Regions from separate parts of the Streptacidiphilus sp. EB103A genome, predicted to be linked through region 2. Evidence: riboswitches for the same ligand, from Rfam matches in the RefSeq annotation. Region 2 holds a riboswitch; each other region holds the start of a gene.
What was found. A riboswitch is a leader RNA that binds a small molecule or an ion and turns the genes downstream of it on or off. The one in region 2 is predicted to bind cyclic di-AMP.

Region 1 (7,355 bases), on a different contig from region 2:
AGACCACGCACCTGGTGTGCCCGTACTCCAACGCCACCCGGGGGAACATCCCGGTCGCCCTCGAAGCGACCGTCTGATTCCGGGCTGAACTCCGCACCCCTCGCGGTCGGCCAACAGGTCGCCCGCGAGGCTGTGCCTGAACGCTTCAGCTGGCGAGTTGAGCGCGTCGGTCAGTGGCGATGGTCGGGCGCGGCGCGACCGTCTCTGTCTCAGGAATCAGGGCGCAGATCACCGCCGACGCTGTCGGCTACAGTGGAGGCATGTGCTGCTGCGCTGCCATGACTACCCGTACCGCCGCTTAGCGGCGGTACCGAGGCTGCGGTAACCGCAGCCTCATCCCCCTGCCCCGGTCGGGGGCAGTGCCAGGACGTACCGCCGGATCAGTGTCCTGCCGGCAGTCACTCGCGTATTCCCGTGCTGCCGGGTCATCCTGCCTGATCAGGGGATTCATGTCTCAGTCGCAGCGTTCCGGTTCACCGTGCGAAGAACCCCTCCCATGCCCGTCCGCAGCCGGACCCGTCGTCATGCAGGACCCGCGTGTCGCCACCCTGGTCCTGATGGTCGGGCTCCCCGCAGCGGGGAAAACCACCCGGGCCAGAGAACTCGCTGCAACGCACCGAGCGCTGCGGCTGACCCCGGATCACTGGATGATCCCGCTGTTCGGGGACTCGATGGCCGACGGCAAGCGCTGGGTGCTCGAGGGCCGACTCATCTCGCTCGCCCTTCAGGCGCTGAGACTGGGGACCAGCGTCGTGCTCGACTACGGGCTCTGGGGCCGCGACGAACGGTCGGCACTGCGCTGGCTGGCCCGGTCGGCCGGGGCAGCATGCCAGGTGGTCTACCTACCCGTGGACAAAGACGTCCAGCTCGTCCGCATCGCACACCGCCAGGAAACGACACCGCACCAGACGTTTCCGATGAGCGAGGCCGACGTGGACGCGTGGCGGGAGCAGTTCCAGGTACCCGACACCGCCGAACTCGACGGCGGCGAGATCCCGCCCCCGCCAACCGGATGGCCGGGCTGGACGGAATGGGCAGTAGCCCACTGGCCCTCATGCACCGACGGCTAACCCGACCGTTCTCACGCCGTTCGTGCCGGCCAGCGGAGCCGCTGGCGTATGACGGCCCGCGTCAGTACGAAAGGTCCAGGTAGTCGATGGTGTTGAGGTCGACGACCAGGCCCTGGGCGCGGCGGCCGCGGTCCTTGAAGTACATCTCCTGGAGGCCCTGGGCGACGATCGCGGCCAGTTGCTGTTCGGTGGCGCCGGACGCGTGGGCGTCGAAGAGCTGCTGGGCGTAGGCCGGGGGGAGGTGTTCGGTGATGCGGCGCAGCCGGGGGTCGTCGGTGGAGCCGGGGGCGGCGGTGAAGCCGAAGCGGGCGCGGGTCTCAACGGTGATGCCGCCGGTGTCGACCGCGCGCTTGACGGCACGCTTGCGGATCAGGGGCTGCCAGCGCCGCTTCACTTCAGCGTCGATCTTGGCAGCGATAGCCTGCGGCGGATGCCTGCGGGTTCCCTTGAGGTAGCGCTCGACGGAGCGCTGGGAGACTCCCAGCAGTTGGGCCGTGGCCCTGGTGGTGCCGAGTTGCTTGACCAGGTAGCCGACCCGCGCCGCGGTGGAGACCGGCGGCTTCCGGGTGAAGGTGTCCTCGGCCGCGCGCTCCAGGCTGTCGCCGATCGTTCCCATGGCGGTGTCCTACTCCCCGCCAGCGGCGGCGTCGGTGCCCTTGATGTGCCGGGCCGGATTGTGCGCCTGGTCCAGGAGTTGGGCCGCCCAGAGGAAGGTCTGGGTGCCCTCGTGCTTGACCATCCCCGGGCTCACCCCGAGCCGGAATCCGCCCGGCAGCGGCTTGCCGGTGGCCGGGTCGTACGGCAGCACGTCCAGCGGCGACGGCCCCGGGGAGGGATAGACCGCGCAGTCGGAGAGCACCGCGACCGGGTACAGGTCGGCCTTGGTGGCCAGCGCCAGCATCTTGCGGTGCATGTTGATCCGCGCGGCCGAGATCACCGCGGCGCGGATGTCGGGACGCCAGGTGGGACGCTCCAGTGCCGGCCAGCGCTCACCTGGCCGGTGCCGGGCGCCCTGGGGGCGCTCGCGCAGCTTGCCGATGCCGCCCTTGACGGTGGCTTTGATCGCGGACAGCACCGCGGCCCGCCCGGGGTCGCGCTGCTTGTGCTGCTCCATCGCGGCCAGGAACTCGGCGGGCGTCATCGCCGAAGTGACCCCCAGCTCGGCCATGGTGGCCAGGTAGGCGTCCCGCAGCCGCTGGTACCAGGGATCCAGGTAGGGGCCGTGCTCCGGGCGCAGCCAGCCCTCCAACGGCCTTACGCTGTACCCGAGTTCGACTGCGTAGGCAACGGTCGGGGTGGCGTACCAGGCCGGGCCCTGCGGCTGCTCGCCGTCCGGCGTGAAGGGGTTGGGCAGCCGCGGGTCGAAGGAGACGTGGGAGAGGTCGACGAACCAGGACCCGGGCAACGTCTTGTCGAATGCGGGCTGATGGACGTGGACCGGGGCGCCCAGGCCGACGTTGAGCCGGTTCGCGGCGGCAGCGAAGGCCATGTTGACGTCCACACCCACCGCCCAGGGCAGCTCGCACTCGGCGTCGGTGAGCAGTTCCGGATCACGGATCCACTCGTAGGCCTCCTCGTCGAGTACCTCGCCCTCGGCCCGGCCGACCGCGACCGGGTGCTCGTCGGGGGCCTCCGGCGGGGCCGGGTCGACCGCGACCGCGAGCGAGCCGGGGACCGGGCCGGACTGCCAGACGCCGTCCTCGCCGCGCACCGCACGGGTGGGCGGGCGCAGCGCGGACATCAGCTCCAAGCCGGAGACAGCGGTGGAGCCGCGCGGCGTGATCACCCGGGTCGCGTACTCGCCCAGCACCTGGGCGAGTTCGGGCGGCGGCAGGGTCGCGGCGTCGTTCCAGGCGCGGGTGTCCAGTGCCTCCCAGGGCAGTACCGCGAGTTGGACGCAGTGGCGCCGGCCGCCCTCGGCCGGGCGGTAGATCCGGGCCCAGGGGCCGAACCCACGCTTCGTCAACTGCCACTTGGCCTTGGTCAGTTGCTTGATGACGGGGTGGTTGTCGGGGAGCCGCAGGCCGCGCCGGTCCGCGAGTTCCAGCGGCAGCCCGAGGGATTCGGCGGCCGCTGCGGTGAGGACGACCAGGGGGTCGCCGTCCCGGCCGGAGCGGTGCAGTCGGGGCGAGCCGATCTGAGCCTGCGTCAGAGTCCAGTCCACCAGCGCGGGAAGAGTACGGGCCGGGCAGTCCAGGACCAGGCCGCCGATGCCGTAGGCGGTCCCGTCGCCGTCCAGGACCAGGAGCGGGCCGTTGGCGAAGCGGCGCTCGGCCTGCTCGTCGGAGAGCGGCACCGGGGCGGGGCGGGAGCCGCGCGACTCGGACCGCGCGGGCGGCGCCGGGACGGGAACGGGCGCGGGCACCTTCTCAGCCGCAGCCTCACCCTCGGCCTCGCCGGGGAAGCGCTGCGCGAGGCCCTCCAGCAGGCGGCGGTACGCCTCCCGCTTGGCACCCGACGGCTCGCTGCGGCCCTCCTCCCATGCCTGCACCGAGGCCGGCCGGGTTCTCAGTGCCTGGGCGACCGCCGCCTCGGTGAGCCCGGCGGCCCGCCGCAGCCGCACCCGCTCTTCCGGGACCGGCAGGACCTGGCCCGACTGCACCGCGGCCAGCAGCGCGTCGACGCCCGCGAACAGCGGGTCCGGCTGGTCGGGCATGGTGCGGGCTCTCCTTCGAACGACGGCCTGGCGGCGTCCCTGGATGCTAACGCAGCGGAGGGGCCGTTCAACGGACCGCCGGTCGCAGCGGGCAGACTGTCGTTCGTGAAGCCCACAGCAGAGCAGCTCGCCGCCGCCCCCGACCTGACCATCCCCGATGTGATCGCTCCCGGACTGCGGGTGCTGTTCTGCGGTATCAACCCCGGGCTGTGGTCCGGGGCCACCGGCCACCACTTCGCGCGCCCCGGCAACCGCTTCTGGCCCGCGCTGCACCTCAGCGGGTTCACCCCGCGCCGGCTGCAGCCGGAGGAGCAGCAGGAACTGCTGGGTTTCGGCCTGGGCATCACCAATGTCGTCGCCCGGACCACCGCCAAGGCCGACGAGCTGACCGCCGAGGAGTACCGGGAGGGCGGGGTGGCGCTACGCGAACGGGTGGAGCGGCTGCGCCCGCAGGCGCTAGCCGTGCTGGGCATCGGCGCCTACCGGGTGGCGTTCGACGCGCCCCGAGCCGCGGTCGGCCCGCAGTCCTCCGCCCTCGGCGGGACGGCGGTGTGGGTCCTGCCCAATCCCAGCGGCCTCAACGCCCACTACACCCTGGACGCCATCGCCGAGCGCTTCCGCGAGCTGCGGCTCAGCCTGGACGGAACTCCCTCAGGGGCGCGGCCGGACCGGCCGCGCCCCTGACGGGTGGAGATGATGTCGCGTCAGCTGGTCAACAGGTCAGCTGATGCGGCCCGCGAAGGCGGGGGCCCAGTTGCTGATGGTGTCCGTCTTCACGCCGGAGCTCGGGTTGGCGGCCTCGACGTACTCGCCGTTGCCGACGTACATCGCCACGTGGTAGGCGCCGGACGCGGTGCCGTCGCTGGACCAGAACAGCAGGTCGCCGACCTGGAGCGAGTCCAGGGAGACCCGGGTGCTGGCGGTGGCCTGCTCCTCGCTGGTGCGCGGAGCGGAGATGCCGGCCTTGGCCAGGGCGGCCTGGACCAGGCCGGAGCAGTCCCAGCCCGCGTCGCTGGTGCCGCCGTAGACGTAGGACTCGCCGACCTTCGACAGCGCGAAGGCGGCGGCCGCGGCCATGCCGCTGCTGGAGCTGGTCGAGGTGCTGCTCGCGGTGGTGGTACTGGAGCTGGAGCCGCTGCTGGACGTGGTGGCCGAGGCGTCGGTGGCCGTCGAGTCCGAGCTGCTGCTGGAGGAGGTCGAGCCCGAGGCGCTGCCCAGGGTCAGCTTCTGGCCCGGGTAGATCACGTTGGGGCCCGAGGTGAGCACGGAGCGGTTCAGCGCGTAGAGGCGCTGCCAGCCGCCGGAGACGTGCTCCTTGGTCGCGATCGTCGACAGCCAGTCGCCCGCGGCCACGGTGTAGCTGCCGCTGCTCGCGGTGGACGAGGAGGACGTGTCCGAGGAGGAGGACGAGTCCGAGGAGCTGGACGTGTCCGAGGACGAGCTGCTGGAGGAGGTCGAGGAGGAGCTCGAAGAGGAGCCGGCGGAGGACGAGGTGTTCACCGAGGCGGCCGCGCCGCCCTGGGTGAGACCGGCCTGCGGCCCGCAGACCGGCCAGGCGGACGGGCCCTGCGAGGCCAGGACCTTCTCCGCGACCGCGATCTGCTGGTCCTTGGTGGCCTGGTCGGCGGTGGCGGCGTACTGGGTGCCGCCGTAGGCGGCCCAGGTGGACGCCGAGAACTGCAGGCCACCGTAGTAGCCGTTGCCGGTGTTGATGCTCCAGTTGCCGGTGCTCTCGCACTGCGCCACGGCGTCCCAGGTGGAGACGCTGGCGGCGGAGGCACTGCCGGCGGTGACGAGCGGGACGGTGAGGCCGACGCCGGCCAGTCCGGCCGAGGCGATGAGGCGCTGGGCGGTGGTGCGTCGGGGCTTCGGAGCGCGGTGACGCCCGTGGACGGACAGCATGAAGCAGCGTTTCCTCTCCCACGCCTACGAGGTGAGCTGTCGGATTCGGGCTGGAGTTGCCCGGTCGTGCGCAGCACGACTTCACCCCAAGCCACGTCGACGACCAAGGTCGACGTGGCGGCTTACCTGGTTCCCCCGCTCCTGCCGTGGTGCGGTAGCTGGTGTCGCAACTTCTCCGGCGGCAGGACTCGGCGTTCCGGAGATGTCGGTTCCGCTTAAGTGCGAACGCCAGAAAGGTAGACAGACCTTGATTGAAACCACAACAGACTGTGGGATCCGTCACGCCGCCGTTCCATGATTCACAGGTTCCCGACCCGGTTCGCCGCACCCAGTCACACGTCCGGAGGATCGGACGCGCCCGAGCGGATAGCGTAGGAACCCGGCCCTCTCACGACCTCTGGGCCGGGCAGACCCGACGACAGGGCAGATCCGACGACAGGGCGGAGCGGCGATGCCGACGACGACCGGACCGGAGAGCACCAAGCGACCGGTGATCGTGACCGTGGACGACGACCCGGCGGTGTCCCGGGCTGTCGCCAGGGACCTGCGGCGCCGCTACGGCGAGGGCCATCGTATCGTCAGGGCCGAGTCGGGCCCCTCGGCGCTGGAGGCGCTGCGGGAGATGAAGCTGCGCGGCGAGCTGGTCGCGGTGCTGCTGGCCGACCACCGGATGCCGGAGATGAACGGCATCGAGTTCCTGGAAGCGGCCATGGACATCTACCCCCAGGCCCGCCGGGTGCTGCTGACCGCCTACGCGGACACCGGCGCCGCCATCGACGCCATCAATGTGGTGGACCTGGACCACTACCTGCTCAAACCGTGGGACCCGCCCGAGGAGAAGCTCTACCCGGTCCTGGACAGCCTGCTGAAGGCCTGGCTGGCCGACGACCCGCACCAGGTGGACGAGACCAAGGTGGTCGGGCACCGGTGGTCGGCCCGCTCCTCCGAGGTCCGCGAGTTCCTGGCCCGCAACCAGGTCCCCTACCGCTGGTACCCGGTCACCGAGGCCGAGGGCCGGCAGCTGCTGGCGGCCGCCGGCGAGGACGGGGAGCGGCTGCCCGTGGTGATCACCACCGACGGCGACGCCCTCGTCGAGCCCAGCAACGAGGAGCTGGCCCAGCGGGTCGGCCTCTCCACGACCCCCGCCGCCGACTTCTACGACCTCATCGTCATCGGCGGCGGCCCGGCCGGTCTGGGCGCGGCCGTGTACGGGGCCTCCGAGGGCCTGCGCACCGTCCTGATCGAGCGCACCGCCACCGGCGGCCAGGCCGGGCAGAGCTCCAGGATCGAGAACTACCTCGGCTTCCCGGACGGGGTCTCCGGCTCGCAGCTCGCGGACCGGGCCCGCCGCCAGGCCACCAAGTTCGGCGCTGAGATCCTGACCGCCCGTGAGGTGACCGGCTTCGAGATCTGCGGCTCGGCCCGGACGGTCCGCTTCGCGGACGGCAGCGCCATCTCCGCGCACACCGTCATCCTGGCCACCGGCGTCGCCTACCGGCAGCTGACCGCCCCCGGCATGGAGGAGCTGACCGGCCGCGGCATCTTCTACGGCTCCGCGCTGACCGAGACGGTGGGCTGCGCCGGCCAGGACGTCTACATCGTCGGCGGCGCCAACTCCGCCGGGCAGGCCGCGGTCTTCCTGTCCAGGGGCGCCAAGTCGGTCACCATGCTGGTCCGCGGCGAGTCGCTGACCGCCTCCATGTCGCACTACCTGATCCAGCAGGTCG
Region 2 (7,355 bases):
GCCGCTCGTCTTCGACCGCTTCTACCGCGCCACCGCGGCCCGGGCCAAGCCCGGCTCGGGTCTGGGCCTGTCCATCGTCCGCCAGATCGCGGAGACCCACGGCGGGACCGTCGCGGTGCTTCCGTCCGACCGCGGCGCGCGGCTCTGCCTGGAGCTGCCGCCGGCGCCGTCGGCTTCGTCGGGTCAGGGCAGGATGTAGGTGGCCTGGACCGGGTAGTGGTCGCTGGGGGCGTTGGTGTCCAGTTGTCCGCTGGTCCAGCCGGTCTGCGGGTCGAAGTCGATGTGCACGGTGGGCAGTGCGGCCGGGACCGGGCGGGCGCCGTCCTGGAGGTAGCCGAGGTAGTCCAGGTCGTCCTGGTAGCTGCTCGGGAAGGACTCGATGCCGGACATGTACTGGCACCAGGAGGAGACCGGGCAGTCCATGGTGTGCAGGGTCTGGGACGAATCCAGCGCCGGGCTGCCGAGGACGCCGCCGACGGCGGTCTGGGCGTTGGCGTAGTCGCCGCGGGAGGCGCCGCCGTAGTACTCGACGTTGAGGTCGCCGCCGATCAGGACCGGCGCGGAGGTGCCGACGATCTGGTTGGTCCAGGTGCGGATCTCACCGAGCTGGGCCAGCCGGGTCTTCTGGGTGGTGCTGGTCGAGGTCCCGGACTGGTCGGCCTGCAGATGGGTGCCGACCACCCAGGTGTCGGTGCCGTTCACGTCGATCTCGGCCAGGGCCGCGCCCTTGTTGGCGTTGTAGTCCCAGGTGCCCGAGGTCGAGTTGCTGAAGATGTGCGCGTACTGGGCCACGATCGGGTACTTGGACAGGATCAGCGTTCCGCCGTTGATGACGAACGGGGAGTTGGAGCAGGCGCCGCTGATGCCGGTCCAGCCGCCGCCCGAGCAGACCTTGCCGACCACCGGGGTGGCGTACGGGTAGAGGTCGGCCAGTGCGGACGGGATCTGCGCGTCGGAGGTGTTGTTGAACGCCTCGTCGAGGATGACCACGTCGGCGTCGTGCTTGCGGATGACCGCCTCGACGGTGGGGGTGCGTCCGGCGGCGTTCTCCTTCTCGACCGTGTCGACCAACGCGGTGCCCAGGTCCACGTTCCAGGCGAACACCGACAGCGAGGCCGTCGTGGCCGTCGCGGTGGCGGCGTGGGCCGGGGCGGCGGCGAGGCCGGCGACGGTGATCGCAGCCGCGACCGCGTGACCGAGCCGACGCGCTGAGATGCTGGGGTTCATCGGGACTCCAAGCGTCATCTTGTCTGGACAAGTGAAGGACGAGAAGGACGCTAGAGGGTCGATGGGCAAAAGGGAATACCCGCCAGTAACCAACTGATGCACGCTCAATGACCCGTCTGGTCAGGGAAGATGAACGTTGGGTGGCGGCGCTGTGCCATGTGGCGTCGGCAGGGGCGGCGGGGGAGTGCCCGCCGCCCCTGTGTGCGGTCTGTGTGCTGCGCGCCCTGGGCGGTGTCAGCCGGTGTAGCCGGCGAACATCTTGGAGAACTCGTAGGGCGTCTGGGTGATGTTGGTGCACTGGGACAGTCCGCCGGTGCAGGCGTTGGCGTCCCGGGTGACCTCCCAGAACGCCAGCTCGCCGAGGTGGTCCTGCTTGGCGAAGGCGATCAGCTGCTGGGCGTCGGCGAGGCCGAAGACCTCGGTGGGGTTGTCGTTCTGACCCAGCATCGGGGTGACCCCGACCATGGCCCAGGCCTGGGCGTCGGTCAGGCCGGTCCAGACCTGCTTGATCTGCGCCTGGGTGGACTGCGCGGACTGGATTGCGTAGGCGCCCATCTTCCCGGCAGGTGAAGGCGCGGCCGAGTCGCCGAAGTCCATCGCCATGACGTTGACGGCGTCCACCACGACTCCGGCGTTCTTGGCGGACTGCAGGATGTAGACGCCGTCGGTGGTCAGCCCGTTGGGCAGCACCGGCAGCGTCAGGGTCACCTTGAGCGCCCGGCCCTTGGCCCGCTGGGCCGCCTGGACCTGGGCGATGGCCGCGGACCTGCGGTCGACCGAGGCGTGGTCGGCGACCGCGGCGCCCTCGATGTCGAAGTCGATGCGGTCCAGCGCATAGGCGTCGACCACCTTCTGGTACTGCGCGGCCAGGGCCGCCACGGTGGTGCAGGACTGGGCGAGTTCGGTGCCGTTGGCGCCACCGAAGGAGGGCCGGACATCGCCGCCGGCCGCCCGGATCGCGTCGAAGTCGGCCTTCTCCCATCCGGACGCCGGGTCGTAGGCGCCGAACCAGCTGGCGGTGCAGGCGGTGCTGCCGTTGATGAGGAAGCCCAGCGAGAACTGCTTGAGCCCGGTCGCGGTCGCGATCGCCGGCAGGCTGGGCGTGGGCCAGGCGCCGAGGTCCACATAGGGCGCGGCGGCGCCCGGGACGCTGCCGCTGCCGGCCACCCCGGTCACCGCGGCCGAGTGCGCCGACTCGTTGCCCGCGGCGTCGAACGCGGTGACGCTGACGGTGTGGCTGCTGCCGGCCAGCAGTCCGGTGAGGTTGGCGGTGGCGCCGGTGACCGTCGCCACCACGGAACTGCCCTCGTAGAGGCGGTATCCGGCGACGCCGACGTTGTCGGTGGACGCCTTCCAGGACAGCGCGATGCTGCCGGGTCCGGTTCCGCTGACGGCCAGTCCGGTCGGTGTCGACGGCGCGACCGTGTCGGCGGGGACGCCCTGGCAGGGCTGGTTGTTGATGAGGCAGTCGGCGGGCGGGGTCTGGGTGGCGCCGGTGGAGATGTCCATCCCGACCACATCGGCGGTCGCGCCCGGGGCGAGCGGGCTCGCCCAACTGGGCGCGGTGATCGTGTAGACGTTGCCGGAGTGGGTGAGGGTGCCGTTCCAGACGCTGGTGACCGCTTCGCCGGTGGGGAGGTCGAAGACGAGGGACCAGGTGGTGACGGTCGCATTGGTGTCGTTGGTGATGGTGTAGCCGCCCTCGAATCCGCCCTGCCAGCTCTGGGTGACCGCGAAGTTCGCGATCAGCCCGGTGAGTCCGGAGGCGGCGTGGGCACTGGCCGGGACCAGCAGCCCCGCGGCGGCCAGGGCCGCGGCGGCTGCGGACGCTGTGGCGACGGCTCCGGTTCTGGCCGTGGTGAAGGGCATGGCGAGACGCCTCATCGGCGTTCTCCTCAGCGTGGGGGCAGCACAGGTCATGTGCTGCTGAGGTGTGTGGGGGCGTTCAGCCGCGGCCCTCACACGATGGTCCAGACCATTGCCCGGCGTCAAGGGAATGGCCTGGACCTGACACCACGACCGGAGCTCTCAGACCAGGCTGCGGAGCGCCGACGGGTGGTACGCGTCCAGCTCGTCGAAGCGGCCGGCGAGGACCTTGGCGGCCCACTCCGGATCCTGCAGCAGCGCGCGGCCCACGGCGACCAGGTCGAACTCCTCGCGCTCCAGCCGGTCCAGCAGGTCGTCGATGCCCTTGACCGGGGCGCTCTCGCCCTGGAAGCCGCGGATGAAGTCGCCGTCCAGGCCGACCGACCCGACCGTGATGACCGGCTTGCCGGTGAGCTTCCTGGTCCAGCCGGCCAGGTTCAGGTCCGAGCCGTCGAACTCGGGCAGCCAGTAGCGCCGGGTGGAGGCGTGGAAGGCGTCCACACCGGCCGCGGCCAGCGGGGCGAGCAGCGCGTCGAGCTCGGCGGGGCTGTCGGCGAGCCGGGCGTCGTAGTTCTCGGACTTCCACTGCGAGAAGCGGAAGATCACCGGGAACTCCGGCGAGACCGCGGCGCGGACCGCGGCCACGATCTCGGCGCCGAACCGGGTACGGGCCACCGGGTCGCCGCCGTAGGCGTCGGCGCGGCGGTTGGTGCTGGACCACAGGAACTGGTCGATGAGGTAGCCGTGGGCGCCGTGCAGCTCGACACCGTCGAAGCCGATGCGCTCGGCGTCGGCCGCGGCCCGGGCGAAGGCCGCGACGACCTCGTCCAGGTCGTCCTGGGTCATCGCCTTGCCGGCGCCCTCGGTGCCGTCCAGCCGGATCCCGGAGGGGCCGACGGCCGGGGCGTCCGCGAACGGGGGCTCGCCCGGGTTGCGGACCATGCCGATGTGCCAGAGCTGCGGGACGATCCTGCCGCCCGCCGCATGCACGGCCTCGGCGACCTTCGCCCAGCCGGCCAGCTGCTCCTCGCCGTGGAAGCGCGGGACGCTGTCGCTCTGCCCAGCGGACTCGTGGCCCACATAGGTGCCCTCGGTCACGATCAGTCCGACGCCGCCGGCGGCGCGTCGGGCGTAGTAGGCGGCCACGGCCTCGCCCGGGACGCCTCCCGGCGAGAACTTCCGGGTCATCGGGGCCATCACGATCCGGTTCGGGACGGTCAGCCCGCCCAGGGTGAGCGGCCTCGACAGGAGCTGGGCCGCGCGGGCGGCGGAGGAGCTGAACGGACTGGCGGGGCTGGAGGGACTGACGGTCACGTGCGGAACTCCATGAGTAGATGGCGCGGAAACGGCTGTGGCGTTGCTCTCAACCGCACCGGGGGCGGCCGCATTCCAGCGTTGCGGGAACCGCCCGGCGGCACCGTTGCCTGCCGAATGTCCGTTATAAGCCCTATGTGAACCCTGGCACATTCCATTGCACCTGGGCGAACCGCCTGCCTAGCCTGCTGTCTCCGCCGCACGCGGACCTCGCCACCGGGACGCCGAATCCTGTCCACCCGGTCGCAGGCACTCGAAACGCTCCACGGGCAGGAGCGGGGGACCCAGGTCAGTCGCCGGTCCCAGCGCCGCCACAGGCGCGATCCGGCTCGGGGTGAAGTCGCGCCACGCGCGACCGGGCATCCTCGTGCCCCAACCCGACAGCTCACCTCGCAGGCGTCGCAGAGGAACTCCGTCATGCGCATACCTGCCCCTGCCTCCGCACGCCTCGGCGCGGCCGTCGGGATGGCCGGCGCCGCCGCGCTGGCCGCCGTCTCGCTCGCCACCCCGGCCCAGGCCGCGACCAGTGTCACCCAGGACCGGCTCACTCCCACCTCGATGACCGCAGGCACCGCGACGACAGCCAAACTCACGGTGCACTCCACCAGCTGCTTCACCGCCAAGACGCTCGGCGTAGGCGTCCGGGACGCGGCCGGCGACAATCTGGACTTCCCGGGATCGCATACGAACGTCCGGATCTGCCCGAGCGGGGTCTCCATCACCACCGGCAGCCGTACGCTGCCCGTCGGGACCTACACCGAGTTCGGTTTCTGGCAGGACAGCGCGGGCACCTGGCACAACCTCACCTCGAAGACGCTGAAGGTCACCGCGGCGGCCAGCAGCACGCCGACCGCGACTCCCACCGCGACGCCGACCGCCACGCCGACTGCCAGCAGCACGCCGAGCACCGCCGCCCCGATCGCCGGGAAGTCCCTGACCTGGTCGGACGAGTTCAACAGCCCGATCTCCTGGGGCTCCCGCTGGGTCGGCAGCACCAGCAGCTCGTACGCCTACGGCACCCACAACCCGAACGACAACAAGCTCGACTGGCTCGACCAGAACGACGTCAGCGTCGCCAACGGCGTCGCCACCTTCACGGCGCAGCCGTCCTCGCACACCCTGGAGAACGGCAAGCAGGCCTGGACCACCGGCATGCTCACCACCGAGGGCTCGAACGAGGGCTTCCAGGTCAAGACCGGCGACTACGTCGAGACCCGGGTCAAGCTGCCGTCCGCCGCAGGCGCCTGGCCGGCCCTGTGGACCTGGAAGAACGGCAACGGGGAGATCGACTCCTTCGAGTACCACCCCGACAACCCCAACCTGCTGGAGCTGACCAACCACGTCACCTCGGGGCAGAACTACTACACCAACGCCTCGGCGGTGGCCCCCGACAGCTGGGTGACGATCGGCACCTACTACGGCGCGAACTCGGTGGACTGGTACGTCAACGGCGCCAAGGTCTACTCGGACGGCTCCGGCGTCGGCGCGAACTGGTCCGCCTACCTGATCCTCAACCTGTCGATCAGCGCGGGCCAGTACCACCCGGCCCCGACGTCCACGAGCCCGATCACCTTCTCCGCCGACTACATCCGGGTCTACCGCTGACGACCCTTGCGGCGGCGATGCCCGCCGCCGGTCCCGGCTCCGGTCCCGGTCTCGGCCGCTGACCTGCGGCGGTTGCGCACCAGCAGGGTGGCGCCGGTCGCCAGCAGGGCGGCGGTCGCGCCGGCCATGCCGAGGGTGGGCATGGAGCTTCCGGTCTGGGCCAGAGCGCCGGACGCGGTAGCTGCCGGGCTCCCGGCCGACGTCGCCGCTGCGGTCGCTCCCGTGCTCGGGCTCGCGCTCGCGGTCGGGTGCGCGCCGGCGGTTGCCTGCGGTGCTGTCCCGGTCGTCCAGCCGTGTCCGGCCGGGGTGGCCTTGTCGGTGAGGGTCAGTGAGCCGGTGCCGGTCTTGTTCAGGGTTCCGCCGACGATCCGGCCGCTGAAGACGGTGGACTCGGCCGTGTCCACGGTCAGGGTGTTGCTGCCGAGCAGGATGGTGCTGCCCTGGACGCCGGACAGGCTCCGGACGGTCTGGTCGCCTGCCTTGCGCAGGTCCAGGACGGCCCCCGGCCGGGTCAGGTCGACGCCGCTGCTGGTGGCGAGACTGCCGCCGGCGACGGTGAGGGTGCCCGCGGAGACGGTGGTGCCGCCGGTGTAGGAGATCGGGCCGGTCAGGGTGGTCGTGGCGGAGCCGGCCTGGACGAGGGAGCCGGGGCCGCTGATCCGGGACAGTGAGACGGCCCTGCCCGCGTTGCGGACCACCAGGGTGCCCCGGTCGTCGACGGTGTCCGAGGCGGTCCCGGTGAGCAGGGCGGAGTCACCGCTGGCGGCTCCGGTGCCGAGGGTCAGCGTGGCGCCGGCACCGATGGTGGTGGTGCCGTGGTAGTTCATCGGCGTCGCGAAGGTCACCGCGTTGCCCGGCTGGGCCACCAGGCTGACGTCGCTGTACGCGGGGGTGCTGAGCGAGTTGTGGTAGACGCCGCCGGATATGGGCGTGTCCAGGGTGACCGGCCCGTTGTAGTCAAAGGCCAGCGTGCCGTTCCTGTGGATGTTGATGTAGGAGTTGGCGGGGGTGGCCGGGAGGAAGAACCGGCTGCTGGTCCCGTCGCCCCACTGGACGTGCGCGCCTTCGATGTTGACGCCACGGGTGTTGGCGTTGCCCACGGACGTGCTGCGGTTGAGCGCCGGGTCGCTCAGCGAGGGGTTGCTGGGCACTCCCTGGTCCGCGTAGCTGTACACCCCGCTGACGATGACCAGTCCACCCCTGGCCGTGTGGAAGTTGATGTCGTTGCCGTAGTGGTCCTCGTAGAAGTTCTGACGCAGCCTCAGGGTGTAGTCGTACGGGGTGCCGATGATGGCCGAGCCCTCGTTCACGACGGCCTTGGCGTCGGGCAGTGACAGCGGGTA
Region 3 (7,355 bases), on a different contig from region 2:
CAGCGGCTTCACCGTCCCCTACATGTTCGTCTACGTGAGCGCGGTCCGCGGTCTCGGCTCGATGACCGCGTGGCTGGTGTTCACCCTGTTCGCGCTGGCCGCCCTGGTCGCGCTGCCCCTCGCCGGGCGCGGCATCGACCGCTACGGGGCCCGTCCGGTGCTGGTCGCCGGGGCGGTGACGGCCGCCGCCGGAGCGCTGGCCTTCGGCCATGCCTCGGGCAGCGGGCACATCCTGATGTCCGCGTTCCTCTTCGGCGCCGGGGTCGCCGCGGTGCAGCCGGCGCTGGCGACGATGATCGTCCGCTGCTCCACCCGGGAGACCAGGGCGCATGCCTTCGCACTGCAGTTCACCCTGGTCAACCTGGGCATGGGCATCGGCGCGCTGATCGGCGGCCAGATCGTGGACGTCAGCCGTCCGGCCAGCCTGACCCTGCTGTTCACCGTCGAGGCGATCATGTTCCTGGTGCTCGCCGCCGTCACCGGCACCATCCGGATGCCCGCCGCAGCGGCGGCCCCGGCAGTAGTGGTCGCGAAGCCGAAGTCGGAGCTTCGGACCCTGCTGGCGGACAAGGCCATGGTGCGGATCTGCCTGCTCGCCGGGCTGATCTTCTTCACCTGCTACGGCCAGTTCGAGTCCGGCGTCGCCGCGTACGCCACCGACGTCGTCGGCACCTCGCCGTCCGTCCTCGGGCTGGCGCTGGGTGTGAACACGCTGGCCATCGTGGTGCTGCAGATGATCGTCGTACGGATCACCGCGCGCCGTCGCCGCAGCACCGCGATCGCGGCGACCGGCGTGGTGTGGCTGAGCGCCTGGGCTGCGGCCGCCGTGGCCGGCCTGGTGTCCGGCGGCACGGTGGCGACCGCCGCGATGCTCTCCGTCTACATGCTGTTCGGCGTCGGCGAGGCGCTGCTCGCGCCCACGCTCGGGCCGATCATCGCGGACCTGGCCCCGGCGCATCTGCTGGGCAGCTACAACGCCGCGTTCGCGCTGGTCAAGCAGGTTGCCATCGCTATGGGCCCGGCGGCCGGGGTGCTGCTCGTCGGCGCCGGTCTGCCCGCCGAGTACATCGTGGTGATGGCCGGCTGCACGGTGCTGATCGTGGTGCTGGCGGTCCGGCTGCGGACGCAGCTGACCGGCGCGCAGGACAACGCCGTGCGCCGGACCAGGGTGGTCACCACCTCGGTCGAGCCTCGGCTGGCGGCGGAGCTGCGTCCGGCGGCGTGACGCGGGTTCGGGGACGTGACGCGGGTTCGGGGACGGCTTCGGTGAACGCTCGGGGACCGAGTGGTGAATAAGGGGCGCGAGGGGGTGGAGGGTCTACAGCGCTGTAGTACTTTCTGACTGCCCGCTGTCGATCCCCTTGCCGAAGGCCACCGATGTCGTCCGTCCTCACCTATCCAGAAGCGATCGGCGTCGGCCTGCTCCAGGGCGTCACGGAGCTCTTCCCGGTCTCCAGTCTCGGCCACAGCATCCTGGTGCCCGCCCTCATCGGCGGCTCCTGGAAGCGCGACCTCAATGTCGCCGCGGCCGACTCCCCGTACCTCAATGTGCTGATCGGCCTGCACCTGGCCACCGCGCTGGCGCTGGTGGTGTTCTTCTGGCGGGACTGGGTCCGGGTGATCTCCGGCTTCGTCAGCTCGGTCCGCGAGCGGCGGATCGAGACCGTCGACCAGAAGCTGGCCTGGCTGCTGATCGTGGCGACCATCCCGGTCGGCATCGCCGGACTCGCGCTGGACAAGGTCTTCCGTGAGCACCTGGGCAAGCCCATCCCGGCGGCGATCTTCCTGACCCTCAACGGGCTGGTGCTGTTCGTCGCCGAGCGGCTCAAGCGCGGCGGGACCGGTCGGCGCAGGGCCGGGGACGCGGTCCCGGTCGAGCCGGGCCTCGGCGAGGAGGAGGTGCACCCCGACGTGCTCTCCGACCGCAGGATCACCAAGCTGAGCTGGGGCTCGGCCCTGGTCGTCGGCTGCGCCCAGATCCTGGCGCTGCTGCCGGGCATCAGCCGTTCCGGGGCGACCATCAGCGCGGGCATCTTCAAGGGCCTGCGGCACGAGGACTCGGCCCGCTTCGCCTTCCTGCTGGCGACCCCGGTGATCGGCGCGGCCGCGCTGCTCAAGGTGCCCTCGCTGATGGGGCATCAGGGCGACGGCATCCGCGGCCAGGTGCTGGCCGGCGCGGTGGCGGCGTTCGTCGCCGGGTATGTCGCCGTGCGGTTCCTCACCAAGTACTTCGAGACCAGGACGCTGACGCCGTTCGCGATCTACTGCACGGTCGCGGGACTCGGCAGCCTCGCCTATCTGACCCTGGCGTAGCCGCCACAGCCGGCTACGGCGGCGTAGGGCCGTCCGGGGTCGTCCCTCGTACGGGTGATCGGGGCGCTCCTTCCGCGTTGCTGCACCCGGGAAGCTCCATTCCTCTGATCCCATGATCGTGGAAGATCCTCCGCTGTCGCGGGGGTGGAGCGTGGGAGGGAGTGCCGTGCGAGGGGTTCGGCGACGGATTGCCGCGATCGCCGGTGCGGCTGGGACGTTGCTGCTGCTCGGCGGCTGCATGACGGTGACCGGGCAGGCGCCGGGCCACCGGGGCGCGCCGGGCGACGCCGCCACCCCCGGGGCCGCCCACGGCGCCGGTGAGGTGGGCTACGCCCACCCGTTCGTGCCGTTGCCCTCGGTGAGCCTCGCCCCCGTCCCGGACGGCTACGACCCCTCGGCGGACGCGAGTGCCGCGGTGGCAGCGGCCGTTGCCGCGGCCTCGGCGGACGGCAGGCCGGTCCTGCTCGACTTCGGCTCGTCCTGGTGCGAGGACTGCCGGGCACTGTCCGCGCTGGTGGACACCGGGGGGGTGCACCGGATCCTGGCCCGCAACTACCACCTGGTGACGGTGGATGTCGGGCACTACGACCGCAACACCCAACTCGCCTCCCGCTACGTCTCCTTGGCGCAGAGCGGAATTCCCGCCCTGGTGCTGCTCGGCCCGGACGGCACCAGGACGGACACCGGGGACCCGTCCGAGTTCGCCAACGCGCGCAACCTGGACGCCGACGGATTCGCCGGAACCCTGGTGGACTGGCTCTATCTGCGGTCCCGGTGAGACTGCCGCAAATGTGAGATTGGCGGGAAGGTGAGATTGGCGGGAAGGTGAGAACAGTCGGGCTGATGCATACTCAGGGGTGGTCAGTACGGGGCAGAACCGGACAAATCTCGGTACCGCTCCGTGAGCACTCAACTGCACCCCCGGGATTGCTTGGCATCAACCGTCACTGGGATTACCGTTCAATAACGCAGTGCGAAGGTCTGCCGTTGCTTTGACGGCGTCGTACGCGGTCGCCTAATCCTGTCTGGAACCGGGGAACCACGCACGCAGGGGTGAATCGGCCGAAACTGGCCGTAGGGGACCTTCCTCTCCGAACCCGTCAGCTAACCCGGTCGGCGAGATGGAAGGAAAGGAGCACGCCGAACGTGGCGTCGAACTCGCCCGCCTGGGCACCCGTGGCACCCGTACAGCCGATTCCGCCGCAGCGCAGCGCCCCGGCGGTGCTGGGCTTCGCGGCGATGGCGGCGGTCGGTGCCACCGGAGCCGTCGCGCTCGCGGCCCCTTCCGCGTCGGCGGCCGTACGCGAGACCGGGGGCAGCACCCTGGTCGCCCAGGAGCAGGCCCACGGCGCGACGGCGACGCTCACCAGACCGACCGGCGACCCGGGCACTGCCCTCGCCGACCGGATCCGCACCCAGGCCACCCAGCAGCGGGCGACCGTGGAGGACACGGCCCGGCGCCAGGCGGCGGTCGAGGCGGAGGCACGCAAGACAGCCGTCAGGGAAGCAGAAGCCAGGGAAGCAGCAGCCAGGGAGGCGGCGGCCCGTGAGGCGGCCGCACACGAGGCGGCGGAACGGGCCCGGGCAGTCGAGCAGGCCGCCCAGGAAGCCGCGACCCAGGCGGTGGCGGAGGCAGCCCGGCAGGCCGCGGCGGCGCAGGCGGCGGCCCAGGCCGCGGTGACACAGGCGCAGAACGCGGCCGGCGGCGTCGGCACCCTGGTGTCCCCGGTCGCCTCGGCGGTCGCCGGATCCGGCTTCGGCCAGTCCGACTCGCTCTGGTCCCAGCTGCACACCGGGCAGGACTTCACCGCCCCGACCGGCACCCCGGTCGCCGCGGTCGGCAGCGGCGCCATCACCTCGGCCGGCTGGGCCGGCGCCTACGGCTACCGCGTGGTGGAGACCCTGGCCGACGGCACCGAGGTCTGGTACTGCCACCTCTCGGTGATCGGCGTCGGCTCCGGCGAGGTGACGGCCGGTCAGCCCATCGGCCGGGTCGGCGCGACCGGCAGCAACGTCAACGCCCCGCACCTGCACCTGGAGGTGCGCCCCGGCGGCGGCGAGCCGGTGGACCCGGCGCTGTGGCTGTCCCAGCACGGCCTCGCGCTCTGACCCGGGAGAACTGAGTACCGGAGAACTGAGCACCCCTGAACTCCGACGGTCCCGGTGACAACCCCCCGACACCGGGACCGTCGGTCTGTCCGGCCACCGGGTGCGTTCCTTTCTCAGTTGGTCCTGGTGTTCCGCAGGTGCAGGCCCATGTAGCCGATGTAGATCTTCCCCGTCCCCGAGCAGTCGTCGAAGTAGTGCAGCCGGGGGGCGGTGCCGCCACCGCCTATCCGGAGGTGGGCGCCCATGAAGACCTTGCCGCCGGCGTTGACCTCGACCGGGACCGGGAGTTCGCGCTCGCCCTTCCACTTGGTGTTGGTGCGGACGGTGCGTGACTCGTCGCGGATCACCTTGCGCGGCGGGAAGACATGGCAGTCGACCGGGGTGTTCTCGCACCAGCGGCGGAAGTCGCCGCCGGACTCGCCGTGCACCGCGGCCTCGGCGTAGTCCTGCAGGGCGAGCAGCGCGTCCCAGGCCATCCTGACCCAGGTCGGGTGGTCGGTCTGGTCGTCCAGCTCCCGGGTCAGCCGGGGGTCGCCGGTGAAGGAGAGCAGCGGGAACTCGCCGATCCGTTCGATCAGTTCGGCGAAGGAGACCGGGTCGACCCGGCCCGCGGCCGGCTCGGCGCGGGTCGCGCCCTCGCCGCCGTCCGCCTCGGCCAGCCGCCCGCGCAGCGACCTGACCTGGGTGCGGGCCTCGCGCAGCTCGCTGTACTGCTCGTCGTACTCGGCGGCCAGCTGCGACTCGCGCTCCTCGGCGTCGCGGAGCCAGCGGCGCACCTCCTGGAGTTCCTCGGCGCGGGCCCGCTCCTCGTGGACCTCCTCCTCGTGGTGGTCCACCAGCAGGCTTCCGGGCTGGACGCCGTCGATCGCGGCGATGTCCGCGCTCTCCTCCGACCAGGGGGCCGATCCGCCGCGCAGGTTCTGGGCGCGCAGCGGCGGCAGCCCGGCGAGGGCGTCCGGCAACGGGGACTGGACGGCGAGCCGGCGCGGCAGCCAGGCCAGCAGGCCCGAGGCGCGGCGCAGGTCGGTGTCGAGGGTGTGCCGGCCCATCACCCGGTGCCGCTGGGCCTCGGGGGCCCAGGCCGGGTCCAGGCCGGGGAGGTAGGTGCGGACGGCGCCGCCGTAGACGCGGTGGTGCTCCAGGGCCCGGTTGAAGTCGCGCTCGGCGCCGGGGGCCAGCGCGTAGAGCACGGCGAGGCCGGCGCAGCCGCGCAGCAGCGGGTCCACGGTCTCGGCCAGCCAGTCGTCGAAGTCGACACGCGGGGGAGTGCTGGCGACGACGATCGGCATCCGGCGGTCGGGGTCGCAGAGTTCGTCGAGCACCTCGTCGACGTCGCCGCGTTCGATGACGGTGGGCATGCCGTGCACCCGGGCCGCGCCCTGGTGCTCGCCCTCGGCAGCGGCCAGGACGTCCAGCAGGCCTCTGGCCAGGGCCGGGACCGGGGCCTTGGTCGCCGAGGCGCCGCGTACCGGCAGCTGTTCGGCGTCCAGGCGCACCCAGGTGCCGCCGGTGGGAGGGGTGCTGATCGTCAGTGAGGTCTGCCAGATTCCCTGAGGCGTGAACTCGCGTAGTCGCCAGCGCGCCACCGACTCCTTGGCGCCGCTGGCGCCTCTGACCCGGTCCTTGAGGGCGCAGTCCAGCACGGCCTGCGCCCCGACCCGGTGGCGGCCGTCCTCGGCGCCGGGGTCCTCGTAGTGCTGGGCCTTCAGCCAGTGTCTGACCTGCTGTCCCGCGAGGGTGACCGTGTCGCGGTGGCTGTGGCCACTGGTCACGGCCATGCGGTAGATGCCGTCTGTCATCCGCGGGCCTCCTGACGCTGTGTCGGCGTCTCCGCACGCTGCATGCGGGGTCAACAGGTCCAACGCGGGAGGGGCCCCCGATGGTTCCGGTGCGATCAGCCAAGGGCGTGAACGGATGGTGCGCGCGCCGTGTGTGTGCGCCGGTGGACGGCTGGGTCAGCCGGGGGGTTCCACGGCGGCGGGGGCGTCGGAGGTCTGCGAGGGCTGGGGCTGTGGGGACTGGTGCTGCGCTGGCTGCGGCTGCGGCTGCGGCTGCGGGGACGGGGACGGCGCGGACGGTTGCGGCCGGGGCTGGACGGGGGCCTGAGCCTGGGCCTGGGGGTACTGCTGCGGGTACGGCCGGGCCTGCGGGTAGCCGTAGCCGTAGCCGTACGCCGGGGGTTGCGGCCAGGGCTGCGCCGGGCCCGGGTAGCCGTACCCGACGCCCGGCGCGGCGGGCGCGTAACCGCCGTAGCCGGGGCCCGGCTGGGCCGGCAGGTAGGCGGCCGGCGCCGGGGCCGCCGCATAGCCGGGCATGGGGTAGCCGCCGGGCGCACCGAAGGCCCGTGGCACCCCGAACACCCCGGGCATGCCGGGCCCACCCAGGAACCCGCCGAAGCCCATGGCCTGCGGATTGCGCCGGTACCACTCCTGCGCGCCGACCCGGGTGAAGATCTCCGCCACCCGCTCCCTGCGCTCCCACAGGTGGTGCAGCAGCTCCTGCTCCCGCTCCACGAAGTCCGCCCCGGCCAGCCCGCGCTCGGCGCGCTGCCGCAGGAAGGCCAGCGCCGTCGCGAAGCCCACGTACTCCCGCATCGCCTTGTCGCCCACCGGGCCCTGGGTGAACTTCGCCAGCTCCCTGGCCTGCTTCCGGGTCCGCATCGTCGACAGCACCAGCGGGACCGGCTGCGCGATCCACCCCGCCGCCGCGTACACCGGCAGCTGGCGCTCCAGCGCCCGCAGCTCGTTCCGGCGCGACCACACCACCAGCCACACCATCAGGCAGAACACCGGCACCATGAACAGGAAGTACACACCTATGAAGCCCAGCGGGCCGAGCACCGAGGAACCGTTCCAGGTCCCGTGCATGAACATCGCGCAGATCCAGCCGCCGATCGGCGCCGACACCTTCGCCCAGCGCCTGCGGGACACCGC
Region 4 (7,355 bases), on a different contig from region 2:
CGCAGCGCCGAACCAGACCGAGCCGCAGCCCTCGGCGGCGAGGATCTCGGCGGCCCGGCGGGTGACCCTGGGCGTGGGGAGCAGCATCGTGGTCCGGTCCCGGACCACCTGGAACGGCTGCTCGGCGTCGAAGCGGGCGACCTCGGCGCCGTCGCGCCAGGATGAGGCATACACCACAATCTGCTCGGCCGGCATGCGCACCGCCATGTTGTGCACGAACGTCTGGATCCCACCGGGGCGGGGCGGGAAGTCATTGGTGACGATCAGCGTCTTGTTCATGCTCCATCTTTCCGGGGGTCGACCCCCGTCCTCACCGCAATCATCGGGAGGCGTTCTGTGACCGGCGGGACGTGATCCGTACGATAGGGCAGTGCGGCAACCGCACGAGTGCCCGCGAGCGTGTTCCACTCTGCCGTTCGATCCACGTCGTTCGATCCACCCTGCGGTTCCCTGTCGGCTTCCAGTCCCCGGGCGAGGATTCCATCACTACTCAGCTGCACCCGCTGTCCCGCCCGGCCGAACCGGCGGAGACCCCGGCGCCATCGCGCGACCGGGCGACGCGGCGTGCCTGGGCGGCTGTGGGCGTGAGCTGGGCCGTGACCCGGAGCCTGGTGATGCTGGCGGTGCTGGGGCTGCTGCAGCTCGGCACCAGCGACGTGACCAGCGACGTCAAGGTGATCTACCAGGGCTGGGCCCAGGTGCTGCAGACCGGCACCTTCCCGCTGGACGACGTGACCTGGCAGTACCCGCCGCTGACCGCGCTGGTGATGCTGGTGCCGCACTGGCTGCCGTGGACCTACTTCACCGGCTTCCTGGTGATGGTCGCCGTCTCCGACGCCGTGGTGCTCGGTCTGCTGCTGCGGGCCTCCCGGCACGGCCGGAGCAGGGCCGGCGCCTGGCTGTGGGCCCTGGTGGTGCCGCTGCTCGGGCCGACCGTCTACTGCCGCTTCGACCTGGTGGTCACCGCCGTGGCGGTGGTCGGGCTGCTGGCCGCGGCCACCCGGCCGCGGCTGGGCGGGGTGCTGGCCGGGATGGGCGCGATGCTCAAGGTCTGGCCGGTGCTGATGGTGCTGGGCACCCCGCGCGGCCGGAAGACCAGGGAGACCTGGATCGCGATGGTGGTCTCGGCGCTGGCCATCGGCTTCTACTACGCGGTCACCAATGTCGGCGCCTACTCGTTCATGAGCTTCCAGGAGAACCGCGGCGTCGAGATCGAGTCGCTGGGCGCACTGCCCTTCTACCTGGCCCATCTCTTCGGCTGGCGCGGCCATGCCGAGATGCACTACGGCTCGACGGAGTTCCTGGGCACCGGAGTGGACCTGGTCGGCAAGCTGATGGTGGCGCTGTCGCTGGCCGCGTTCGCCTGGCTGCTGCTGTGGCGGTTCCGCGCCCGTCGCTGGACCGCGGCGACCCCGTGCGACGCGGCCCTGGCCGCGCTGCTGCTGTTCACCGTCACCAGCCGGGTGATCAGCCCGCAGTACCTGGTCTGGCTGATCGGCATCGCCGCCGTCTGCCTGGTCTCCCCGCAGACCACCCAGCGCCCCACCGCCTGGCTGATCGCCGCCGCGAGCCTGTTCACCTTCCTGGAGTTCCCGGTCTTCTTCGGCGACCTGGCGGCGTTCAAGCCGCTCGGCGTCTCGGTGCTGATCGTCCGCAACCTGCTGCTGGCGGCGGCCGCCGTGGTCTCCTGCCGCCGGCTGTGGCGCGAGACGATGCGGCCGGAACCGGAATCCGTGCCGGACGCGCTGCCGGCGACGGTGCCGGCGACGGTGCTGGAGACGCCTGCTGCGGCCGCCCCGGAGACTACCTAGCCGCGTAGCGAAGATCGGCCCTCCACTCGGCCGTGAAGGCGCTGAGTCCGGAGCCGACGGTCCGGCGCAGCGCCGAGTCCAGCGCGGCGTCCGCTCCTCCGCCTCCGCCGGCCGCCGCCACCGCGCCGTAGAGGGCGACCAGGGCCTTCTGGCCGTGGCGCAGGACGATGCTCCGGCAGGCGAACCAAGCCTGCTCGTACGCCTGCGGGAGGTCCGCCGCCGAGCCGTCGAAGGACGCGTCCGCGGGGAGTCGGTCCGGGATCCGGCCCGCCCTGAGGTCGGCGATCAGTTCCGGGGCGATCTGGGCGGGGGTGCGGCCGGTGCCGAGGTAGCCGGTCCAGTTGGCGGCGCCCTCGGCGAGCCAGCGCGGGGTCCACTGCTCGGTGATCGCCCGGGTGGCGACATGGGTGGTCTCATGGATGGTGACCACGCGTCGGCCGAGCCCGTTGAGGGTGTCCCAGACCTGGGGGTTGACGGTGATCCGCTCGGTGCGGCCGGCCTCGGCCGCGCCCAGCTCCCCGGTGGTGACGGCGGCGATCGCGGAGTAGCCGGCCGGGTCGGCGCCGAGCAGCCGTCCGAACTGGTCCAGCCCGAGCGGGGCGAGCAGGACCGTCCGCTGACCCCAGCCGGTGCCCCAGACCGCGCTGACGGCCGGGACCGCCCGGTCCGCCTCGGCGGCGAGCTGCTGCAGCGTGCCCGGGTCGCGCAGCCCCAGCACCAGGCTGGAGCGGCCCTGGACCACGGTGACCGGGCCGAGGTCCCAGAGCTGGACGTCGCCGCCGGGGTGGTCGCTGTCCGAGCTGAGCAGCCACGCGCCGCCGTCCGCGCTGCGCGTGAAGGTGAGGTACTGGGTCGCGGTGACCGGCTCGGAGTCGAAACCGCTGAGCCGGTACGACAGTTCGACCCGGGTCGCGAGCCGCGCCGCGCCCTCGGCGCCGATCACCGCCGGCAGCGGATAGGCGTCCAGGGCCTTGAGCCGGTACTCCCACGCACCGACGGGCACCTGGGCCAGATTGCCCAGCATCGCGGCGCCGCTGTCGCGAAGGGCCTGCGCGGTGGGCAGCACCGTCGCGGCCAGCGCGGCCTGGTCCCGGGCCCGTACGGCGGCGGCGCGGCGGTCCAGGACCGCCTGCAGGGCCGCTGAGGTGGCCGGGTCCGCGGCAGGTCCGGCGTCGGCGGAGTGCTGCCGGTCGTGCCACTCCTCGCCGCCCAGGGCGCCGGCGACCAGCAGCGCGGCACCGGCGGCCAGCACCGCCCGGCGTCCGGCCGCCATCAGCGGCACCGTCCCCGGGACGGGTCAGATCCGGACCACACTGGCGACGGGCATGTCGCCGACCCGCTCGTAGCGGACCCTGGCCCCCGGGTAGGGCGCATGGATGACCGTCCCATTGCCTGCGTACATCCCGACGTGGTGCATGTCGCCGTAGTAGATCACGAGGTCACCGGGCCTCGCCTGACTCAGCGGGATCCGCTGTCCGGCGAAGGCCTGGCCCTGCGAGGTACGCGGCAGCGTCACTCCGGCATGACGCCAGGACCAGTACATCAGCCCGGAACAGTCGAACGATCCCGGGCCCGCGGATCCGTACACATAGGGCTTGCCGAGGGCGCTCTCCGCGGCCGCCAGCGCCTCGGCCGCGCGCCCCGAGGCCGGTCCCTGGTCCGACGGCAGCTGCTGCTCGGCGACCTGGGCCGCCACCCCCGCCGCGTCCGCCTCGGTCTGCTGGAGCTGGGCGCGCTGCGCCGCGGTCAGCGTGTCCAGCAGCGCCTTGGCATGGCCGAGCCGCTGCTGGACCTGGGCCTTGCTGTCGGCGATGGACTGCCGCAGCGTCTCCAGCTGGGCCAGCTGGGCCACCGCCTCGGTCCGGTCCTGCACCAGCTGCCGCTGGTCCTCCTCGATCTGCTGGAGCTTCAGCGCGGCCACGGTGTCGGCCTGGTCCGCGGTCGAGGCCTGCTCCAGGTACTGGTCGGGGTGCGCGTTGAGCAGCAGTTTCACCAGCGGGTCCACCCCGCCGCCCTGCCGGTACTGGGCGCTGGCGATCGAACCCATGGACTGGATCAGGGCGTTCACATGCTGCTGCTCCTCGGCGACCCGCTGCTGCAGCAGCACGGACTCGCGCTGGAGCGCGCGCTCCTTCTCCCGCGCCCCGTCGTACTGCTGGCCGGCCACCTCCGCCTGCGCGTAGAGGCCGTCCAGCTGGTGCTGCACGTCGTCGGCGGTGACCGGGGCGCCACCGCCGGAACTGCCGCCGCCCGGGTCGCCCGGAGTGGCCAGCGCGCTGCCGCCGGCCGCCAGGACCGCCGCCGTGGCCGCCGCCACGGTCGCCGCGGTGCGCGACAGGGCTGCCACGGTGGAGTACTGGCCCAGCGGTCGGACACGTCGGTGGGACGCCACGGGGACTGGCTCCATTCGTCGAAGCAGAGGGCCGAGCGCCGACGTTAGCGAGTCGGACACATAGAGTCCAAACCCCAGCAAGGACGAAAATATCCCCTAAATTAGTACAACTTGACGAAACGCCACGTCGGAATAGGTGGGCCCGGACACGGCGACGGGCCCGACCCCCGTCAGGGGATCGGGCCCGTACAGCCGTTTGGGCGGCTCGCCGAACTCAGATGTGGCGCATCGCGTAGATGGAGCCGATCGTGTCGATGCTCTCGTACTTCACCACAGTGCCGGTGTGCGGGGCGTGCAGCACCATGTTGTTGCCGGCGTAGATGCCGACGTGCGAGTCACTGTTGAAGAAGACCAGGTCGCCGACCTGAAGGTTGGCGCGGCTGACCGCGGTGCCGGCGTTGATCTGGTCGTAGGTGGTACGGCCGATGGACACCCCGGCCTGGGCGTACGCCCACTGGGTCAGCCCGGAGCAGTCGAAGGTGTTCGGACCGGTGGCGCCGTAGACGTACGCGTCGCCGAGCTTGGTCTGGGCGGCGGCGTAGGCGGTCGCCTCCACCGAGTCGCCGGCCTTGGACGAGGACGAGCCCGAGGCACTGCTGGACGAGGAAGAGGAAGAGGAGCTGCTCACGGCGGCGGCGGCCTTGGAGGCGGCGGCGGCGTTGGCGGCCTTGAGCGCGGCCGCCTGGGCGGAGGTGAGGGAGTCCAGCTTCGCCTGGGCGGCGGCGAGCTTCTGCTGCACCGCGGCCTTGGAGGCGGCGAGCTGCTTGCTGGTGGCGTCGAGGGCCTTCAGCTTGGTCTCGGCCTCGGCCTTCTCGTTGTTGAGCGTCGACTGCTCGCTCTTCAACTCGGCCAGCATGTTCGACTGGCTGGCGGTGATCTGGCTCTGCGCCGACGCCTGGTTCAGGTACGACTCCGGGTCGGTGGAGAGCATCAGCTGGACCGACGGGTCGATCGACCCGCTGCGGTACATCGCGCTGGCGACCGAGCCGAGGGCGGTGGCCTTGGCGGTGACCGAGGCCTGCTGGCGGGCGACCTGGTCCTGCAGCGTGCTGACCTGCTTCTGCAGGGTCTGCTGGTCGGACTGCGCCTTGTCGTACTGCTGAACCGCCGTGTCGGCGTCGCTGTTCAGCTTGTCGATCTGGGCCTTGAGTTGGGCAGTGGTCTGCGTCGGGGCCGCCTGCGCCGACTGGGCAGCGGTCGCGGAGAGGGCGACGGTGGTGGCCGCTGCAGCCGTGAGCACGGTTATGCGAGCGCGACCAGGGGCTTTGGGACGACGATGGGACGCCACGAAGGCGAGCTCCTTCTTCCTACGTCCGCCTACCGGGTGAGCTGACGGGTTCGGGCTGGAAGACGTGCCCTACGGCGCTTCACCGGCGTACCGGCCTGGCGTCGATTCACCCCGAGGAACGTGGTTCCCCGGCTCCGAGACTGACGGCGCTCCCCTGTGGTCACCCCGATGGCTTCGGGACGGCCTGCCGTACGGTCGGACTCGGCGGAAACCCCCGCTGTCACCCGGGATGGGTGATCGACTTCGCGGTGGTTCGATCGATGACACTAGTGACCCAACCGTGATCCGTTCAAATCCCTGTAAGTAAAAACTATCTTTGGTTACGACACCGCATCAGATTTCGAACGGAACGTAGTCGCGGCATGACCATCTGACGACGACATGGCGGTCAAATCGGTCATCCGGCCGAGGCGTTGGAGGCCGTGGTGACGTGAGTCACATCACGAGACAACCCTCGCCTCAGCCGACTCCCAAACCTTCGACCCGGAGGTGGCTCTCCGTCAGAAGCGACGAATCGCCACGATCGACCCGAAGTAGGACATCGGCTGGATGGACACGTTGTAGCCGTACTCGGGGGCGTTCAGCAGCATCCCGTTGCCGGCGTAGAGGCCGACATGGTTGCCGTGCTCCAGCACCACGATGTCGCCCACCTTCAGGTCGGCGCTGGAGGCCACCAGGGTGCCCACGGACTCGTCGGAGAAGGAGGAGTGCGGCAGGCTGATCCCGGCGTGGGCGAAGGCCCACATCACCAGGCCGGAGCAGTCGAAGGCATTGGGGCCCGAGGCGCCGAAGGAGTAGGGGGCGACCCCGACCTTGCTCATCGCCGCCTCCATCGCCGTACGGGCGGCGGCGGATATCCCGGAGAGGTTGATCTGGGAGACCGACATGTGGTTGTCGGTGGAGTTCACAGAGCCGTAGGCGCCGCCGGTGCTGGTCCCCTGCGACTTGGCGGCCGCCGCCAGCACTGCGGCACGGGCCGACGCGGAGAGCGAACTGAGCACGCTCTGGGCGTGGTTGAGCTTGGACTGGGCGGTGTTCTTGGCCGACTGCATCTGCTGGAGCAGGCTCTGCTGGGCCGTCAGCTCCTGGGCCGCCTGCGCCTTCTCCTCGGCCAGGGTCTTCTCCTGGCTCTGCAACTGCTGGAGCATGGCGGCCTGGCTGCCGGCGACCCGGCTCTGGGTGGACGCCTGGCTCAGGTACTCGGTCGGGTTCGAGGCGAGCAGCAGCTTCACCGTCGGGTCGACGGCGCCGTTGCGGTACTCAGCGCTGGCCATCTGCCCCAGCTGGCCCAACTCCTTGTTCACCGCGGCCTGCTGCCGGGCTATCTCGTCCTGGAGCACATTGGTCTGCCGCTGCAGCGTCTGCTCCTGGGTCTGCGCCTGGTCGTACTGCTCCGTCGCCGCGCTCGCCGCCGCCTGGTCCGCCTCGACCTGGGACTTCGCCTGGTCGCTGGTGGTCATCGGCGCTGCCTGCGCGGATGCCTGGGCCGAGAGGGCCACAGCGGTGGCGGCGGCCGCGGTCAGGATCGACACCTTGGCGCGGCTGGGTTGCTTGGGGCGACGGTGCGTGGCCACAGAAGCTGGTTCCCTTCGAGCAAACGCTGGCGAACACAGACAGAGGTTCACAGACATAGGTTCGAAGGGAGAGACTAGTGAGAGAGATGTGACTCTGTCGCCCTGGGCGGGAAGTCCGGGTATGAATGGGAGCAATGTCCTTTATATGAAAGGGTTTAAAGCCGCCCGGACGACTATTCAGTTCAGGTGCGGACAAGACGCCGCAGCAGCATCGCCGAGGGCACCGGCCGCGCGCCGGCCTTCCGTACTCCGTCGGCCACTTCCCGGTCGGTCGACACCACCACCACCGG

Region 1: it holds a riboswitch for cyclic di-AMP, as region 2 does, so the genes downstream of both, ABH941_RS10585 (transglycosylase family protein) here and ABH941_RS26640 (hypothetical protein) in region 2, are expected to answer to the same signal.
Region 3: it holds a riboswitch for cyclic di-AMP, as region 2 does, so the genes downstream of both, ABH941_RS38380 (M23 family metallopeptidase) here and ABH941_RS26640 (hypothetical protein) in region 2, are expected to answer to the same signal.
Region 4: it holds a riboswitch for cyclic di-AMP, as region 2 does, so the genes downstream of both, ABH941_RS05765 (NlpC/P60 family protein) here and ABH941_RS26640 (hypothetical protein) in region 2, are expected to answer to the same signal.

What each region holds. Positions count from the first base shown of each region.
Region 1 covers NZ_JBGCAQ010000005.1:303,200-310,554, reverse strand. The annotation lists gene ABH941_RS10610 (organic hydroperoxide resistance protein) at 1-77, shown strand, start outside; gene ABH941_RS10605 (AAA family ATPase) at 525-1,070, shown strand; gene ABH941_RS10600 (XRE family transcriptional regulator) at 1,132-1,686, opposite strand; gene ABH941_RS10595 (transcriptional regulator) at 1,696-3,726, opposite strand; gene mug (G/U mismatch-specific DNA glycosylase) at 3,823-4,410, shown strand; gene ABH941_RS10585 (transglycosylase family protein) at 4,447-5,628, opposite strand; cyclic di-AMP (ydaO/yuaA leader) riboswitch at 5,635-5,795, opposite strand; gene ABH941_RS10580 (FAD-dependent oxidoreductase) at 6,080-7,355, shown strand, end outside.
Region 2 covers NZ_JBGCAQ010000016.1:240,933-248,287, forward strand. The annotation lists gene ABH941_RS26620 (sensor histidine kinase) at 1-199, shown strand, start outside; gene ABH941_RS26625 (sphingomyelin phosphodiesterase) at 184-1,227, opposite strand; gene ABH941_RS26630 (cellulose binding domain-containing protein) at 1,462-3,111, opposite strand; gene ABH941_RS26635 (NADH:flavin oxidoreductase) at 3,256-4,407, opposite strand; cyclic di-AMP (ydaO/yuaA leader) riboswitch at 4,657-4,819, shown strand; gene ABH941_RS26640 (hypothetical protein) at 4,825-6,012, shown strand; gene ABH941_RS26645 (autotransporter-associated beta strand repeat-containing protein) at 6,003-7,355, opposite strand, start outside.
Region 3 covers NZ_JBGCAQ010000034.1:16,445-23,799, reverse strand. The annotation lists gene ABH941_RS38395 (MFS transporter) at 1-1,225, shown strand, start outside; gene ABH941_RS38390 (undecaprenyl-diphosphate phosphatase) at 1,378-2,313, shown strand; gene ABH941_RS38385 (thioredoxin family protein) at 2,480-3,091, shown strand; cyclic di-AMP (ydaO/yuaA leader) riboswitch at 3,316-3,447, shown strand; gene ABH941_RS38380 (M23 family metallopeptidase) at 3,460-4,422, shown strand; gene ABH941_RS38375 (hypothetical protein) at 4,536-6,221, opposite strand; gene ABH941_RS38370 (PrsW family intramembrane metalloprotease) at 6,378-7,355, opposite strand, start outside.
Region 4 covers NZ_JBGCAQ010000003.1:120,860-128,214, reverse strand. The annotation lists gene ABH941_RS05785 (glycosyltransferase family 4 protein) at 1-279, opposite strand, end outside; gene ABH941_RS05780 (glycosyltransferase 87 family protein) at 585-1,811, shown strand; gene ABH941_RS05775 (hypothetical protein) at 1,804-3,084, opposite strand; gene ABH941_RS05770 (NlpC/P60 family protein) at 3,109-4,203, opposite strand; gene ABH941_RS05765 (NlpC/P60 family protein) at 4,418-5,443, opposite strand; cyclic di-AMP (ydaO/yuaA leader) riboswitch at 5,502-5,650, opposite strand; gene ABH941_RS05760 (NlpC/P60 family protein) at 5,992-7,065, opposite strand; gene ABH941_RS05755 (NYN domain-containing protein) at 7,248-7,355, opposite strand, start outside.